DNA from 4 places in the Alteromonas sp. MmMcT2-2 genome. Region 2 is predicted to be linked to each of the others. Evidence: predicted binding sites of a transcription regulator. Region 2 holds the regulator's gene; each other region holds the start of a gene.

Region 1 (3,723 bases), on a different contig from region 2:
ATTCACCCAAGTTATTGCGAATTGTCGCTTCTGGTGAAGGTGACTTAATGACTACGCGATAGTTGGGCTTGGGGGCAGCCGGCTTCGGAGGGGGAGGTGGGGTAACCTTTGCCGCGGTTACTACGTTTTGCGTTTTTACATCGAAAGCTAGGGGTTCTGCGTTTTGCTGCGGCTTGTCGGTGTAAGTCACAGAGCCGTCTTTACCTACCACCTTGTATATGGTCATTGGAGAGGTAGCTGCGGCTGATGTTGCATTGCTGCTTTGTCCGGTTTCGCTTTCTTGTGCTTCTTGCTGGGTACTTTCTTGGCTCAGCATTTCCGCTTGCACAGGCAGTAAGCCATTGCCGCTACTTAGTAATAGCGAAATTAAGCAAATGTGTCGCGTCATATAGTGCACGTGTCGTTACCTAATCAATGTGGTTTTGGCTAGCTGGCTAATTAATATAGCTTGCTATGTTTGGCTTATGGATAACCTTTCTAGTTGTATGCAGATGCAAGCGGGCAAAGCCCTGTGCGCAGTTGATACAGCATGAAAGAATATTCATTAGCATAGCTATAAAAACATAGTAGATAAATTGTACGCATAAAAAAAGCCCGCAGAGCGGGCTTTAGTATAAATTACTATACAGTGCGAATTTACAAGCTGTAGTACATGTCGAACTCAACAGGGTGAGTAGTCATGTTAAGTTTCGTTACTTCTTCAGACTTAAGATCGATGTATGCATCAATCATGTCGTCAGTCATAACGCCACCAGCTTTAAGGAAGTCACGGTCGTTATCAAGAGCTTCAAGTGCCATTTCTAGCGAGCTTGCAACTGTTGGAATTTCAGCAGCTTCTTCTGGCGGTAGGTCGTACAAGTCTTTATCCATTGAATCACCAGGGTGGATCTTGTTCTTAATACCGTCGATACCCGCCATAAGCATAGCAGTGAACGCTAGGTATGGGTTAGCTGTTGGGTCAGGGAAACGTACTTCAATACGACGTGCTTTATCGCTAGTTACGTGAGGAATACGAATAGATGCAGAACGGTTACGTGCAGAGTATGCAAGCATTACCGGTGCTTCGAATCCAGGAACCAGACGCTTGTATGAGTTAGTAGAAGCGTTAGCAAACGCGTTGATTGCGCGCGCGTGCTTGATGATACCACCAATGTAGTAAAGTGCTTCCTCAGAAAGACCTGCGTACTTGTCACCTGCAAAGATGTTTACGCCATCTTTAGAGATAGATTGGTGACAGTGCATACCAGAACCATTATCGCCAACAAGCGGCTTAGGCATAAAGGTAGCTGTTTGACCGTATGCGTGTGCAACGTTGTGAACAACATACTTGTAAACTTGAATTTCGTCAGCTTTCTTAACTAGCGTATTGAATTGGCAAGCAATTTCGTTTTGGCCAGCAGTTGCTACTTCGTGGTGGTGCGCTTCGATAACAAGGCCCATCTCTTCCATAACTAGACACATTGCAGCACGGATATCGTGAGCAGAGTCCACTGGTGGTACTGGGAAGTAACCGCCTTTAACGCCAGGGCGGTGTGCCATGTTGCCGCCTTCAAACTCTTCGCCAGAGTTCCACTTTGCTTCAGAAGAGTCAATCTTGTAGAAAGAACCCGCCATGTCAGTGTGGAAGCGTACGTCATCAAAAAGGAAAAACTCTGGCTCTGGGCCGAAGAAACATGTGTCACCGATGCCAGTTGATTTTAGGAATTCTTCTGCACGACGAGCAACTGAACGAGGGTCACGCTCATAACCTTCCATTGTTGAAGGTTCAACGATGTCACAACGGATGTTTACTTGTGTCTCTTCAGCGAAAGGGTCAACTACGCAGCTTGTTGCGTCTGGAAGAAGAACCATGTCTGATTCGTTGATGCCTTTCCAGCCAGCGATTGAAGAACCATCGAACATTTTACCTTCTTCGAAAAACTCTTCATCAACAACGCTCGCAGGAATAGATACGTGTTGTTCTTTACCCTTTGTATCGGTAAAACGTAAATCTACAAACTTCGCTTCACTTTCTTTAATCAGCTCTAATGCCTTTTCTACTGACATCGTGTCCTCCAGGTTTAATGTAAAAATGCGGAATGATCAGCTTCACTCCAACAGTGGCAAAAGTGAAAGCGATTATCATGCCATCTATATGTATACCGATTTCTGTGGCATAGACGGGCATCTATCACTTCCGTTTGAATTAAATTGCATTATATTGGTGCAATGTTGCACCAATATGGCGTTTTGTGCTCATTTGTACGTCAATCAGCCTAGATTACTTTGTAGCGTATAGCCACCAAATATGATCAATTAAGTGCAACGGGGCTGGTTATTTGTTGAACAAGTGTTTGAAAACCAATAAAACTCGTTTCCATCAAAAAAAAGATGCGCAAACGTCGTGGTTTTTCTGTACAATCCGCGCAAATTTTTCTATCTGCATTTTTTTGCAACAAATCTAACGCATACTCCTTTCCACTGAATTGAAGTAGACGTTGATTTACACAGGCTCTATATAAGCATGAATACCACTGATATTAATAAATTGCGTAACATCGCAATCATCGCCCACGTTGACCACGGTAAGACCACCCTGGTAGACAAACTGTTACAGCAGTCTGGCACCCTTGAATCTCGAGGCGAGCAAGAAGAGCGCGTAATGGACTCGAACGACATCGAGAAAGAACGTGGCATTACCATCCTAGCTAAGAACACAGCGATTAACTGGAACGACTACCGTATCAACATCGTAGACACTCCAGGACACGCTGACTTCGGTGGTGAAGTAGAGCGTGTAATGTCGATGGCTGACTCTGTACTTCTACTTGTAGATGCGCAAGAAGGCCCGATGCCACAAACCCGTTTCGTTACGCAAAAGGCATTTGCTCAAGGTCTTAAGCCAATTGTTGTTATCAACAAAATCGACAAGCCTGGTGCGCGTCCTGATTGGGTTATGGATCAAGTTTTCGACCTATTCGACAACCTAGGTGCAACTGACGAACAGCTAGATTTCCAAGTTGTTTATGCGTCTGCACTTAACGGTTGGGCATCACTAGATGCAGATACTAAAGAAGACGATATGACGGCATTGTTCCAAACTATCGTTGACCAGGTTTCTCCTCCTGATGCAGATATCGACGGCGCATTCCAAATGCAGATCTCTCAGCTTGACTACAACTCATACGTGGGTGTTATCGGCGTAGGTCGTGTTAAGCGTGGTTCTGTTAAGCCAAATCAACAAGTAACGGTTGTTACTGCTGATGGCAAAAAGCGCAACGGCAAAGTAGGCTTAGTTTACGGCTACCTTGGCCTTGCTCGTCACGAAGTTGAATCTGCGCACGCGGGCGACATCATTGCAATCACAGGTCTTGGCGAACTTAAGATCTCTGACACCATTTGTGACGTCAACACTGTAGAAGCACTTCCTCCACTTACGGTTGACGAGCCTACAGTAACCATGACGTTCCAGGTAAACACCTCGCCGTTTGCAGGTAAAGAAGGTAAGTATGTAACGTCACGTAACATTCTAGAGCGCCTTAAAGACGAACTAGTACACAACGTTGCACTGCGCGTTGAAGAAATGCCTGATCCGGACAAGTTCCGCGTATCTGGTCGTGGTGAACTTCACCTAGGTATTCTTATCGAAAACATGCGTCGTGAAGGTTACGAGCTTGCAGTGTCACGTCCAGAAGTAATTCTGAAAGAAGTTGACGGCGCAACGCAAGAACCATACGAAACCCT
Region 2 (3,723 bases):
GAATTAGGCGCCTACTAAACGGTTAATAGGCGCTTAATGTTTAACTTAATGCAGATAGAATATCGTCGCTTGTCGTTGCGCGACGTATTGCTTTAATCGTTTCTTTGTCGCTTAGTTTACCAGCCACGGTGGCCAGCGTTTGAAGGTGTCCTTCGGTCTGTTCCTCGGGAACGAGTAGCGCAAAAAAGATGTCTACGGGTTTCTCGTCAAGGGCGTCAAAGTCGATTGCTGGCGTGCTGGTTACAACAATGGCAATCACTTTCTCAAGGCCCGGCAGGCGTCCGTGGGGCAGGGCGATACCATTGCCTATGCCTGTACTACCCATACGCTCTCGAGCCATCAAACTGTTGAGTACCGTTGCCTGATCAATGTTCTCGTTTTGCTTGGCAGCGATATCAGCGATGATCTCAAGAATTCGCTTTTTACTATTACACTGAACCGCACACTCGGTGCGGTCCAGACTTACGATGGCTTGTATATCCATGCTTAATTAACTACTAATGTTTTTTCAGTTTTTCCTTATGCTTGATTACCTGCCGGTCGAGTTTATCAACCATGCTGTCAATCGCCGCATACATGTCGGTATTTTCTGAGGATGCGAATACTTCAGCGCCACTTAAATGAACGGTCGCTTCGGCTTTTTGATTTAATTTTTCAACGTTCAGGATGACATGCACATTAGAAATGTGATCAAAGTGACGTTCAAGTTTGCTGAACTTCGTATCGACATAATTACGCAAAGAGTCGGTGATTTCGACATGATGACCAGTAAGGTTGATTTGCATATTTCGTCTTCCTTATATTATTAAGCCCGATTAAATAAGGCTTTTGCGTTGGTTCGACGGCGGGATCGACAACGATTCCCGGTACTTTGCTATTGTTCGCCGGGCAACTTTAATGCCTTGTTCGGCCAACAATGAAGCAATCTTGCTATCACTTAGCGGCTTGCTAGGCTTTTCTGCGGCCACTAATTTCTTGATCAATGCACGAATCGCTGTAGATGAACATTCACCACCAGACTCTGTTGCAACATGGCTTGAGAAGAAATACTTCAATTCGAAGATTCCACGTGGCGTATGCATGTACTTTTGCGTTGTCACTCGCGAAATAGTGGATTCGTGCATATCTACCATTTCTGCGACATCATTTAGCACCATTGGTTTCATCATTTCCGGGCCGTGCTCAAAAAAGCCCATTTGCTGCTGCACAATGCAGTTTGCAACCTTCATTAAGGTTTCGTTACGAGATTCAAGGCTCTTTATGAACCACTTAGCCTCTTGCATGTGTGAGCGGATGAACTGTGAATCGCTACTATTCTTGGCACGGCGACTCATTGCAGCGTATTGTTGATTTACGCTTAACTTAGGCAGACTGTCGGGGTTCAGCTCAACCACCCAACGGCCATTTTTCTTGGTTACTGAGACATCAGGAATAACGTACTCAGGCTCTTTAGTAACTAAAGCACTACCTGGGCGAGGATTCAAGGTTTGCAGTAAACGCATTGCCTCGCGTAGCTGATCTTCTTTCAATCGGCTTTTACGCATAAGCGTACGATAGTCTTTGCTGCTCAGTAAGTCAGAGTACTCTTCAATCAGTTGCTTCGCTTCAGCAAGCCACGGTGTGTCTTCTGAAAATTGACGCAATTGCACCATCAAACATTCTTGTGGAGAGCGTGAGCCAGAACCAATAGGGTCGAACATCTGAATGCGCTTTAGCACACATTCTATTTCGTCCATTTCAATCGGCTCTTCCATATCATCATCGTTAACCGCTTCTAAAATATCATCAAGGGTAACGGTTAAATAACCTGACTCGTCAATAGAGTCGATGATTGCTGTAGCGATTGCGCGATCGGTATCCGAGAAATGGGTAAGGCGCATTTGCCAAAGAAGGTGCTCTTGAATATCTTCAGTAGTCTCACCTTGGAAGATTTGCTCGTCGTCATTGGATGGACCTGGAGCTGGCGAAGATGAAGCAGAGTAGTATTCGTCCCATGTGCTGTCGATTGGCAGCTCATCGGGAAGATCGTTTTTCTCAAGTGCATCGCCGGCTTCTAGTGTGTCACTAGATGCAGAAGCAGTGGCCTCAGAGCCGCTGTCATCGTTGTCGATATTGTTCTTTTCTAGTTGCGGCTCGTCGTTACCTTCTTCAACTTCTAATAGCGGATTAGAATCGAGCGCTTCTTGGATCTCTTGTTGAAGATCAAGTGTAGAAAGCTGCAGCAGTTTAATGGCCTGCTGAAGCTGTGGTGTCATGGTAAGTTGTTGGCTAAATTTTAGCTGTAAAGATGGTTTCATCTACGTCTTATTTAAATGCTCTAAATTGAATATACCAGAGCGAAACTGAAAAATGACAATTCGGTTACATTAACTATAGCCTGAATTGTTCGCCTAGGTATACATCCCTTACTTTTTGATTACTTAAAACCTGTTCCGCCGTTCCTTGCGCAATAAGCTCGCCATGACTCACAATGTACGCCTTTTCACAAACATCCAATGTCTCTCGTACGTTATGGTCCGTGATAAGGATTCCAATACCCCTATCGCGAAGATGTTGTATTATCTTCTTTATATCATTAACTGATATTGGATCAACACCAGCAAATGGTTCGTCTAACAAAATAAATTGCGGTTTTGCTGCCAGAGCGCGGGCAATCTCAACGCGACGGCGTTCGCCCCCTGACAAACTCATCCCCGTACTATTACGTATATGGTTAATATTAAATTCATCAAGTAGCGCATCTGCTTCTTCTTCTTGCTGTTGTGAATTTAAATCTTTACGGGTTTGCAAAATGGCCATGATATTTTCATGCACTGTGAGCTTTCTGAAAATAGAGGCTTCCTGCGGTAGGTAGCCAATTCCGCGGCGTGCGCGCTCGTGCATGGGCTGATGAGTTAGCTCATTGTTGTCGATTTCAATCTTGCCTTTATCCAGATTCACTAAACCAACAATCATGTAGAATGTGGTGGTCTTACCAGCGCCATTTGGGCCAAGAAGACCAACAATTTGACCCGTTGAGACAGACAGACTTACATCTCGAACAACCTGTCGTGACTTGTAAGCCTTAGCAAGATTTTTAGCGCTCAAAGTTGCCATTGCTATTCATTGCCCTCGTTGTCTTTTTTGTCTTTCTTAGACGAAGTTTTGCGAATGGTCTCAGGTGTGAATACTGTGGTCACTCGACCCTCACCATCCTTACCTGCGCCGCCAGTCGCTAGCAATTGCTCGGTAATCATATCGAACGTGATGTTGTCACCCTGTACTTTACTGGTGTCTTGTTTCAACTCTGCGTTTCCGGCAAGAGAAATCGTTCGGTTTACCACTTCATAGCGTATTTCATTTGCTTTTGCCGAAACGGGCGTGCCGTCTTCCAATTGCTGGGAATAGCTTGCCGGCTTTCCTCTAGCAATAAATATTTCACGACCACCACCGTCAGTGGCAATTACTTCCACTTCGTCAGCTTCAATAACCAAAGAGCCTTGAGTTATGAGTACGTCGTCTTTGTACAACGCAGTTTTATTTTTACCGTCGATAAACTGGGTGTTCGAGCCTATTTTTATGGGCTGCGAAAAATCATCTTCACTGGCGTGTACCGCACCGCTAGCGATGGCAAGCAATAAACTAGTTGCTAGGGGAATAAGTGGTTTGTACATGATCTAAAAGCTCGTATTCTTGTGTGCGTAAATTCGCGTTAAACCCATTACTTAAAATGACATATTGGGT
Region 3 (3,723 bases), on a different contig from region 2:
CCGACGGTATTTCCCAGCTTAACGAAAAGTTTGAGTCGTTTGCAGCTTCAATGACATCGAATCAAGCGTTACAAGCTTCTAGTCTTATCGGGCAAAACGTGCTGGTTCAAGGTAACGTGGGTTATATGGCCAATGAAGGCGATGGCATTTCGGGTGTCATCGTGAATGAAAAAACAGTTCAGAATATGACGATCACTATTGAGAACCAGTTTGGTGAAGTCATAAAAACCATTGATGCAGGCACACAAAGCGCTGGCAACATTGAGTTTGAATGGGATGGCAAAGATAAGCATGGCAACCAGATGGCACCGGGTGAATATGTTATCAGTGCCACTGGCGAGTTGAATGGAGAAGGTGTTCAGCTGAATACCGCCGTTAATCGCCATGTTGGAAGTGTAAGCTTGGCTGGTAGTGGTCAAGGCGTAATTTTGAATTTGGATGGTGATGTCAGTATCAATCTTGATGACGTCATTCAAATCGGCAGTTAGTAGGAGAATCAATAATGTCTTTTAATATTGCACTGAGTGGCGTATCAGCCGCACAAAAAGATTTGGATGTAACCGCCAACAACATCGCAAACGTAAATACAGTTGGCTTTAAAGAATCTCGCGCTGAATTTGGCGATGTTTATGCGGCATCACTGCTTTCAGGTGGTAAAACTAAAGTAGGTGACGGTGTACTCACTCAAGAAGTTGCTCAGCAATTTTCTCAAGGTAGCCTTCAGTTTACCAATACCTCGCTTGATTTGGCGATCACGGGTAATGGTTTCTTTGCGACAGTACCTGAAATTACGTCTCGCGACTTCTCGTTCACACGTGCGGGTCAGTTCAAGTTAGATAGCGACAATTTCGTGGTTAACAGTAACGGCGATAACTTATTGGGTTTCCCCGTTAACTCTGATGGTACAAGTGCCTCGGTAGCACTTAGTACTACTGAGCCAGTGCGTATTCCAGACTCTTCGGGTTCTCCCGCACAAACCACAGAAGTTGACATTCGAATGAACTTGCCTGCTGGTGATGCAGCCCTAGATCCACAAGATTTTGACCCTGAAGATCCGCTTACCTACAACGCCGCAACATCGGTAACCGTTTACGATTCGTTAGGTGATAGTCACGTAATGACCTATTACTTCATAAAGGATGCGACACCGGGTGTTGATAATGAGTGGTATGTTGCTACTGCAATCGATGACACGCTAGTTGATATGACAGATTCAGCGGGTAATGACACAGACCCAGCAACAGCAGTAAATAGTGTCGGTGGTAACACTGGTAACGCCGTAACAGCATCTAAACTTATCTTCTCTCAAGGTGGTGATTTTGCTGGCATGGAAACGCCTGATGGCCTACCTACACTTGATTTCAAAATGCAAACAGAAGCGTTAGGCGCAGGTATTCTTGCTAATGGCTCAGATCCTACTCAGCAAATAAGCATTGATTTTAACCTCGATGTTAATAACGCGACGCCTAATGAGCCGACTCAGTTCGCCTCTGCGTTTGAAGTTACTTCACTAGAACAGGACGGTTTGCCTGTAGGTCGATTAACAGGTATCGACATTGGTCCGGATGGCTTGGTTCGCGCGACGTTCTCTAATGGTACGTCTGAACCTATTGTTCGTGTCGCTTTGGTTCGCTTTTCTAATGAACAAGGCCTAACTCAAGAGAGCAGTACTCAGTGGAAGGAAAGTATTCTTTCAGGTGAGGCACTAGCGGGTGAAGCAACAACCGGTACTTTCGGCGAAATTAACTCTTCGGCGCTAGAACAAGCTAACGTTAACCTTACCACTGAGCTCATCGACATGATTATCGCTCAGCGTAACTTCCAGGCAAACTCGCGCGCGCTTGAAGTGAACAACTCGCTAAACCAGACTATCCTTAACATTCGATAGTTTGCAGTAAGCCACATTAGCAGATTGCTAAGCGGCAAATTTTAGGCGCGGAAAACCGTACCTATTTGACCCGATTTAGAAAGGTCGCAACAATGCGACCTTTTTATTTTTCTATATATATCAATTTAATACCGCCCTTATTTTTCAATTGCACTAAATATCCACAGATTGGCACTGCCTTTGCAAAATCTTGTTTAAGGTTTAATCAGAGTCAAAAGTCAGTCATGGACAAACTTCTCTATATTTCAGCAAGTGGCGCCTCCCAAGACCTACTAGGAACAGGGATTAGGGCCAATAACTTGGCTAATGCACAGACAACGGGATTCAGAGCGCAGTTAGAGCAGGCAAGGTCAATGCCGGCCTACGGCGAAGGTTTGCCGACTCGCGTGTTTTCCATGACAGAGAGCCCGTCGAATAACTACGAGTCGGGTCCGATGATTAAAACAGACCGCGATTTAGACGTAGCCATTCAAGGTGATGGTTGGTTCGCTGTACAAGATCAAAATGGTCAAGAAGCTTACTCGCGTGATGGAAATTTCAAGTTAGGCGATGACGGAATTTTGACAGATATCCACGATCGCGTCGTGCTTGGTGACAATGGGCCAATATTCCTTCCTGTTCCTTTAGATAACCTCAATATCGCCGCCGATGGCACGTTGTCGATGAGACAGTTAGGTGCCCCTGCCAATGTTATTGAAGAAGTGGGGCGACTTAAATTAGTTAGTCCAAACTATGCAGACATGGAACGTGGCAATGACGGCTTATTTAGAATGGAAGATGGCTCAATAGCGCCAGCCAATGCCAACGTAAAAGTAATGTCGGGCATGCTTGAAGGTTCCAACGTTAATGCTGTTGACGAAATGGTGGACATGATAAGTCTGCAGCGTCACTACGAGCTTCAAGTCAAAATGATGAAGCAAGCAGAAGAGCTTGATACTCGCGGTAATCAGCTACTACGCATCCTGTAAAAGAATTTTTATCACCGTTGCCCTATGAGCAACGTCGGAGGTTAACATGCATCCAGCACTATGGATAAGTAAAACCGGACTAGACGCCGCACAGACTGATGTGGCCGTGGTGTCTAACAACCTAGCAAACGCATCAACAGTGGGCTTTAAAAAAGACCGCGCGGTGTTTGAAGATTTGCTTTATCAGAATATCAATCAGCCAGGCGGTCGTTCGTCAGCCGACACAGAGCTACCTTCTGGGCTTATGCTTGGTTCAGGCTCGAAGGTCGTTGCTACTCAAAAAGCACACACGCAAGGTAACCTGTTAACCACTGAAAACGCGCTTGATATGTCAATTCAGGGCCGTGGTTACTTTGAAATATTGCAGCCAGACGGCACCATTGCATATTCGAGAAATGGTCAGTTTTCACTGAACGACCAAGGCCAAATTGTTACATCTGGCGCGGGCTTTTTGCTTCAGCCTGAAGTGGCTATTCCCGAAGATGCGCAACAAATCACAATTTCTCAAGATGGTGAAATTAGCGTGAGCATACGGGGCCAAGCTGAACCGCAGGTACTCGGTCAGCTTAATATTTCTGACTTTGTTAACCCAACCGGATTACAACCAACCGGACAAAACCTTTATGTAGAGACAGCGTCAAGCGGTGCACCTATTCAGGGGATCCCTGGTCTGCAAGGTTTGGGTTATATCTCACAAGGCACGTTGGAAACGTCTAATGTAAACGTGACCGAAGAGTTAGTAAACCTTATCGAAAGCCAGCGCTTGTATGAGATGAACTCAAAGGTTATCTCATCGGTCGACCAAATGCTTGGTCAGGTTATTCAGCAACTTTAGTAGGTAGCATCATGCGTATTTTAGGTTTATCT
Region 4 (3,723 bases), on a different contig from region 2:
CAAATGCTATGCGCAGAGTATTTGGCGGCTGGATATTTTTCGCAGCTGTTGTCGGCGTTATTGTAAGTGTAGCACCAGATTTGAGCGCTCAATTTATCGGTTTAACACTTTTCGTTCTTGTTGCTTTTACACTCGTAATGTTTGGACAGAGCAGAATAACGGAAGGCTGGCCAGCTATAATTTGCGACAACAACTACATCGGCGTTGTGAGAGACCCTGTTAAGAGAGAGTATATTTGTGTGAACTCTGCTCTGGTCAAGGAAGCTAACCCCACATTAATAAAACCCAACAAAAAAGCGGTTGAGATTGTGTTAGATAGCGAACAACTATCGGCAGAAGATCAAGAGGTGCTAAACCAAGCGGTTTGGCCTCGGGATAACAAGCTAATAGGGCTAGCCCATTTTAAAAAGCGTGAAGAGGCGTGTGATAGCCTCATGTGGTGTGTCAAACACCGTAGCTCTCATTAGATTTACAGTCTTGAGTATTACTCCTTGTCCGTGATTAGCGCTAGTTCGGTATAAAGCGGGTAGTGGTCTGAGCCTATGCTTTCAAGCTTCTCTATATTGACCAATGCAAAATGTTCCGAGTGAAATACGTGGTCTAACGGCCATTTCACTAAAGGATATTTCGCGTGAAATGTATTGAAAAAACCGCGCCCCTCTCGTGGGTCTAAAAGTCCGCTTATTTTCTTGAACTTTCTGGTAGTAGGTGACCAAGCCACATCGTTAAGATCGCCAGCGACGATAATAGGGCCCTCTGTTTCAGCTATTTCTTCCCCCACAACAGTAAGTTCTACGTCTCTGGGCTTTGCATACGTGTTTTCTGTTGGGCTTGGTGGTTTTGGATGAAGAAAATATAGCGTGACATCTTGTCCGTGGTGATTGATTTTAACTTTCATAGACGGCACATCTTCTTCTATTAGAAATCGCAATGAGACCTCTTCAAAGGGAAGCTTACTATAAAGATGCATACCGTAGAGGTTTTCGAGTGGGCAAAATTTACGATACGGGTATTCAGATTCAATTTCACTGATGCCTTTCTGCCACTTCTCATTAGATTCCAACGTTACGAGAAAATCAGGTTGCTTATTACGTACATGTTCAATGAGCTTGCGAAAATCGTCATTAGGCATATACACATTGCTTGATAAAACACTTAGCTTTTGGCTCGCACTCTCAACCTCGACGTGCCTAACTTCTCTTTTATACAGAGGGGTATAAGGAATGATCCAGATAACCTGATAAATAAGGCTAACTGTTAATCCAGCGACAATAATTACTGCTAGGCTATCTATCTGTGCGTAATAGGTTGATTCAAAAATATGCCCAGCAATTAACAAAGAAATGATAGCTGCTATTTGTAGTCGCGGAAATTCCCACACTCTTACTAACCAGTGAGAAGAAGGAAGCAAAGGGGCCCAGCTTACGGCTATAAATAAGACTGAAACAGCAGTAAGTGCAGTATCCATGTCTAGTTGGTCCTTGAGTTTAATTAACGAAAAACACTCCACATGTTGCTTCTGTCTGCAAAATTAAATTGATGACTATAGCTAGGGCCTGTTGACCTTTGGTGTACGAATTTTGGTCTAAATGGAAGCCTTTTGAATGTTCTCGATTTAGAACCACTAAACCGTCAAACATTCGCCTTGTCTAGATGGCACACAGACCGCTGCAAAAATGTACAACAAAGGTCAACAGGCCCCAGTGAAGCGACACAAATCGTTATAACTACGGCAGCTTTGTGAAATAAGTTTAACCTAAGTATCACTGTAACTTAGCGGCGGCCAACGACAAAAAGTTATCCCCTAGTACAATTGATAGGTGCTTTTCTTAAGTGAAGTTGACGAGTTTTGGGCATTAACAAAATTAAGTAAAAAGTTCTCAAACAAAGGCAAAGTTTGCAAAACAAAACTTACTTAACTAGCCCTGGATATTAATATTTATCATATAAAACAATGTCTTATTTTGTTGGCAAGGAATTGGCATGACTATCTACGAGTTTCGACAAAGGAGAAATGTTATGAAACGTTCACTTATTTCTATGATTGTTGCTACAACTTTGACTACAGCTGCATATGCAGGTGACATGGACACAGACAGCGCAAGTAATAAATGGGAGAAAGGTGCCAAAGACGCATGGATTGATGGCAAAGCAGAGGCAACGCTGTTGTTCAATGGTAACCTTGATTCATTCGACATTAATACTGACGTTAAAAACGGTAATGTCGTTCTTACTGGTAAGGTTGAGAACTCTGTTGATAAAAAGCTAGCGGAAGAGCTAGTTGCGAATATTGACGGTGTAACGTCTGTAGACAACAAGCTAACGGTTGTCTCTGACAAAGATATGGAAGGCGACATGTCAGATGACATGGAAGATACTGTTGACGAAGGCACAAGCGAGTTAACTGACGCCAAAATCGCCACAGTAATCAAAACTCGTCTTCTTATGGATACCGATATTTCAGGTTTCGACATCGATGTTGACGTAGAAAACGGTGTAGTAACACTGACTGGCGACGTTGATTCTGATGCTGAGCGTGACCTAGCTGTGGAAATTGCTAAGAATGCGTCTGACGTGAAAGATGTTGAAAGCAACCTTCGTGTAGTTACTGAAACTGCGATGAACTAATATCATTGTTGCTTTACACAAAAAAGGGGCCTCGGCCCCTTTTTTTTGGTCACGTTTTACAGAGCTTTTCAAATCGCAATAAACAAAGGAAGCACAGCTGCTAATATTTGTCAGGAGAACTTATTCACCATTCTCCACCTTTTTTCCATTTAGTATCATCTTACGTGCTCTAGCATCCGATTGGCGTATCATATCGTTAATAAGCGACGTCTCAGGCATATTCTTCCAGTATTTTTTTGGCATTGAACTTAACAATGCCTTTGTTTTTACGCGGGCAGGATTAAATATATTTGCATAATACGTAAGCCAGTATTTTTCAATTCTGTCATCATTCGGAATGATACTTGGATCAGGATTATCTTCCAAAACAAGTGTTTTAGTATTCCAATGCGCAGCTCGATAAGGGGTAAGTATTGACCAACACATATTTTTAAAACGAGTCTGAAAAAAATCGAGCTTCAATTCCAAGCTGAAGTGTTCTGGTTCATACCACGCAATAAAATGCTCTTGTCCGTCAAGTACAACTTCTCGAAATCTCAAAAAAGCACTTATCTTATATGCATCGCGTTTTACTGCTTTAGCCAGCACGTTGAGACGCAACACATCTTCGTCAGTTTTTAAGTGAATAAGGTTTCTGTTTTCGAAAACTACTCGCCATAAAACGCGGTAACATAAAGCGAAACGATCGGGGGCTTGGTGGCATAACGCATACTTCAACAGCGTTAAAACTGATCTGGGAATTCTGAAATTCGTTTGGCTTTCACCAATAGCGTTGGACGAATCGGTCACGGCAAACAAGTCGTCTTGGTTAGATTGCGAAGTTTGCCATGTAACGTTCTCGGGAGGTATGTGTTGGGCTAGACATTCTCTCGATGCTTTTCGCCATTCGTCGTATCCGGGCACTGATGAAATTGTTACTTTTTTCATTGCGGTACCAATTAGATTAGGCGCTGAACAATTCAAACTGTTTTGGTTGTTTAAATTGCTGTTCAAAGTTACTGCTATCGAGCAAATGTATAGCGGGGGAATAATCGCTAACAGTAATGAACGGTTTTAATTTTTGTAAGGGTAAACGCATTTTTGTGAGATCGAACC

The links. The regulator sigma-54, encoded in region 2, starts transcription at its own class of promoters, with help from an activator protein. The targets are predictions, from matches to a motif close to GTTGGCACGNNNNTNGNNT.
Region 1: glnA (glutamate--ammonia ligase) is a predicted target of sigma-54. The motif match lies at 2,113-2,131, and genes of this name have one in related genera.
Region 3: MHM99_RS14160 (flagellar basal body rod protein FlgF) is a predicted target of sigma-54. The motif match lies at 2,056-2,074, and genes of this name have one in related genera.
Region 4: MHM99_RS12030 (BON domain-containing protein) is a predicted target of sigma-54. The motif match lies at 1,967-1,985, and genes of this name have one in related genera.

Annotation. Positions count from the first base shown of each region.
Region 1 covers NZ_JAKRFA010000006.1:32,600-36,322, forward strand. Annotated here, with positions in the region: gene MHM99_RS05390 (DUF4124 domain-containing protein) at 1-397, opposite strand, end outside; gene glnA (glutamate--ammonia ligase) at 637-2,046, opposite strand; gene typA (translational GTPase TypA) at 2,504-3,723, shown strand, end outside.
Region 2 covers NZ_JAKRFA010000008.1:69,396-73,118, reverse strand. Annotated here, with positions in the region: gene ptsN (PTS IIA-like nitrogen regulatory protein PtsN) at 41-484, opposite strand; gene hpf (ribosome hibernation promoting factor) at 498-785, opposite strand; gene MHM99_RS06940 (RNA polymerase factor sigma-54) at 816-2,297, opposite strand; gene lptB (LPS export ABC transporter ATP-binding protein) at 2,371-3,096, opposite strand; gene lptA (lipopolysaccharide transport periplasmic protein LptA) at 3,099-3,653, opposite strand; gene lptC (LPS export ABC transporter periplasmic protein LptC) at 3,622-3,723, opposite strand, start outside.
Region 3 covers NZ_JAKRFA010000024.1:48,179-51,901, forward strand. Annotated here, with positions in the region: gene flgD (flagellar hook assembly protein FlgD) at 1-488, shown strand, start outside; gene flgE (flagellar hook protein FlgE) at 503-1,888, shown strand; gene MHM99_RS14160 (flagellar basal body rod protein FlgF) at 2,113-2,856, shown strand; gene flgG (flagellar basal-body rod protein FlgG) at 2,903-3,691, shown strand; gene flgH (flagellar basal body L-ring protein FlgH) at 3,703-3,723, shown strand, end outside.
Region 4 covers NZ_JAKRFA010000018.1:71,787-75,509, reverse strand. Annotated here, with positions in the region: gene MHM99_RS12040 (hypothetical protein) at 1-467, shown strand, start outside; gene MHM99_RS12035 (endonuclease/exonuclease/phosphatase family protein) at 485-1,468, opposite strand; gene MHM99_RS12030 (BON domain-containing protein) at 2,020-2,628, shown strand; gene MHM99_RS12025 (TIGR03915 family putative DNA repair protein) at 2,749-3,555, opposite strand; gene MHM99_RS12020 (putative DNA modification/repair radical SAM protein) at 3,572-3,723, opposite strand, start outside.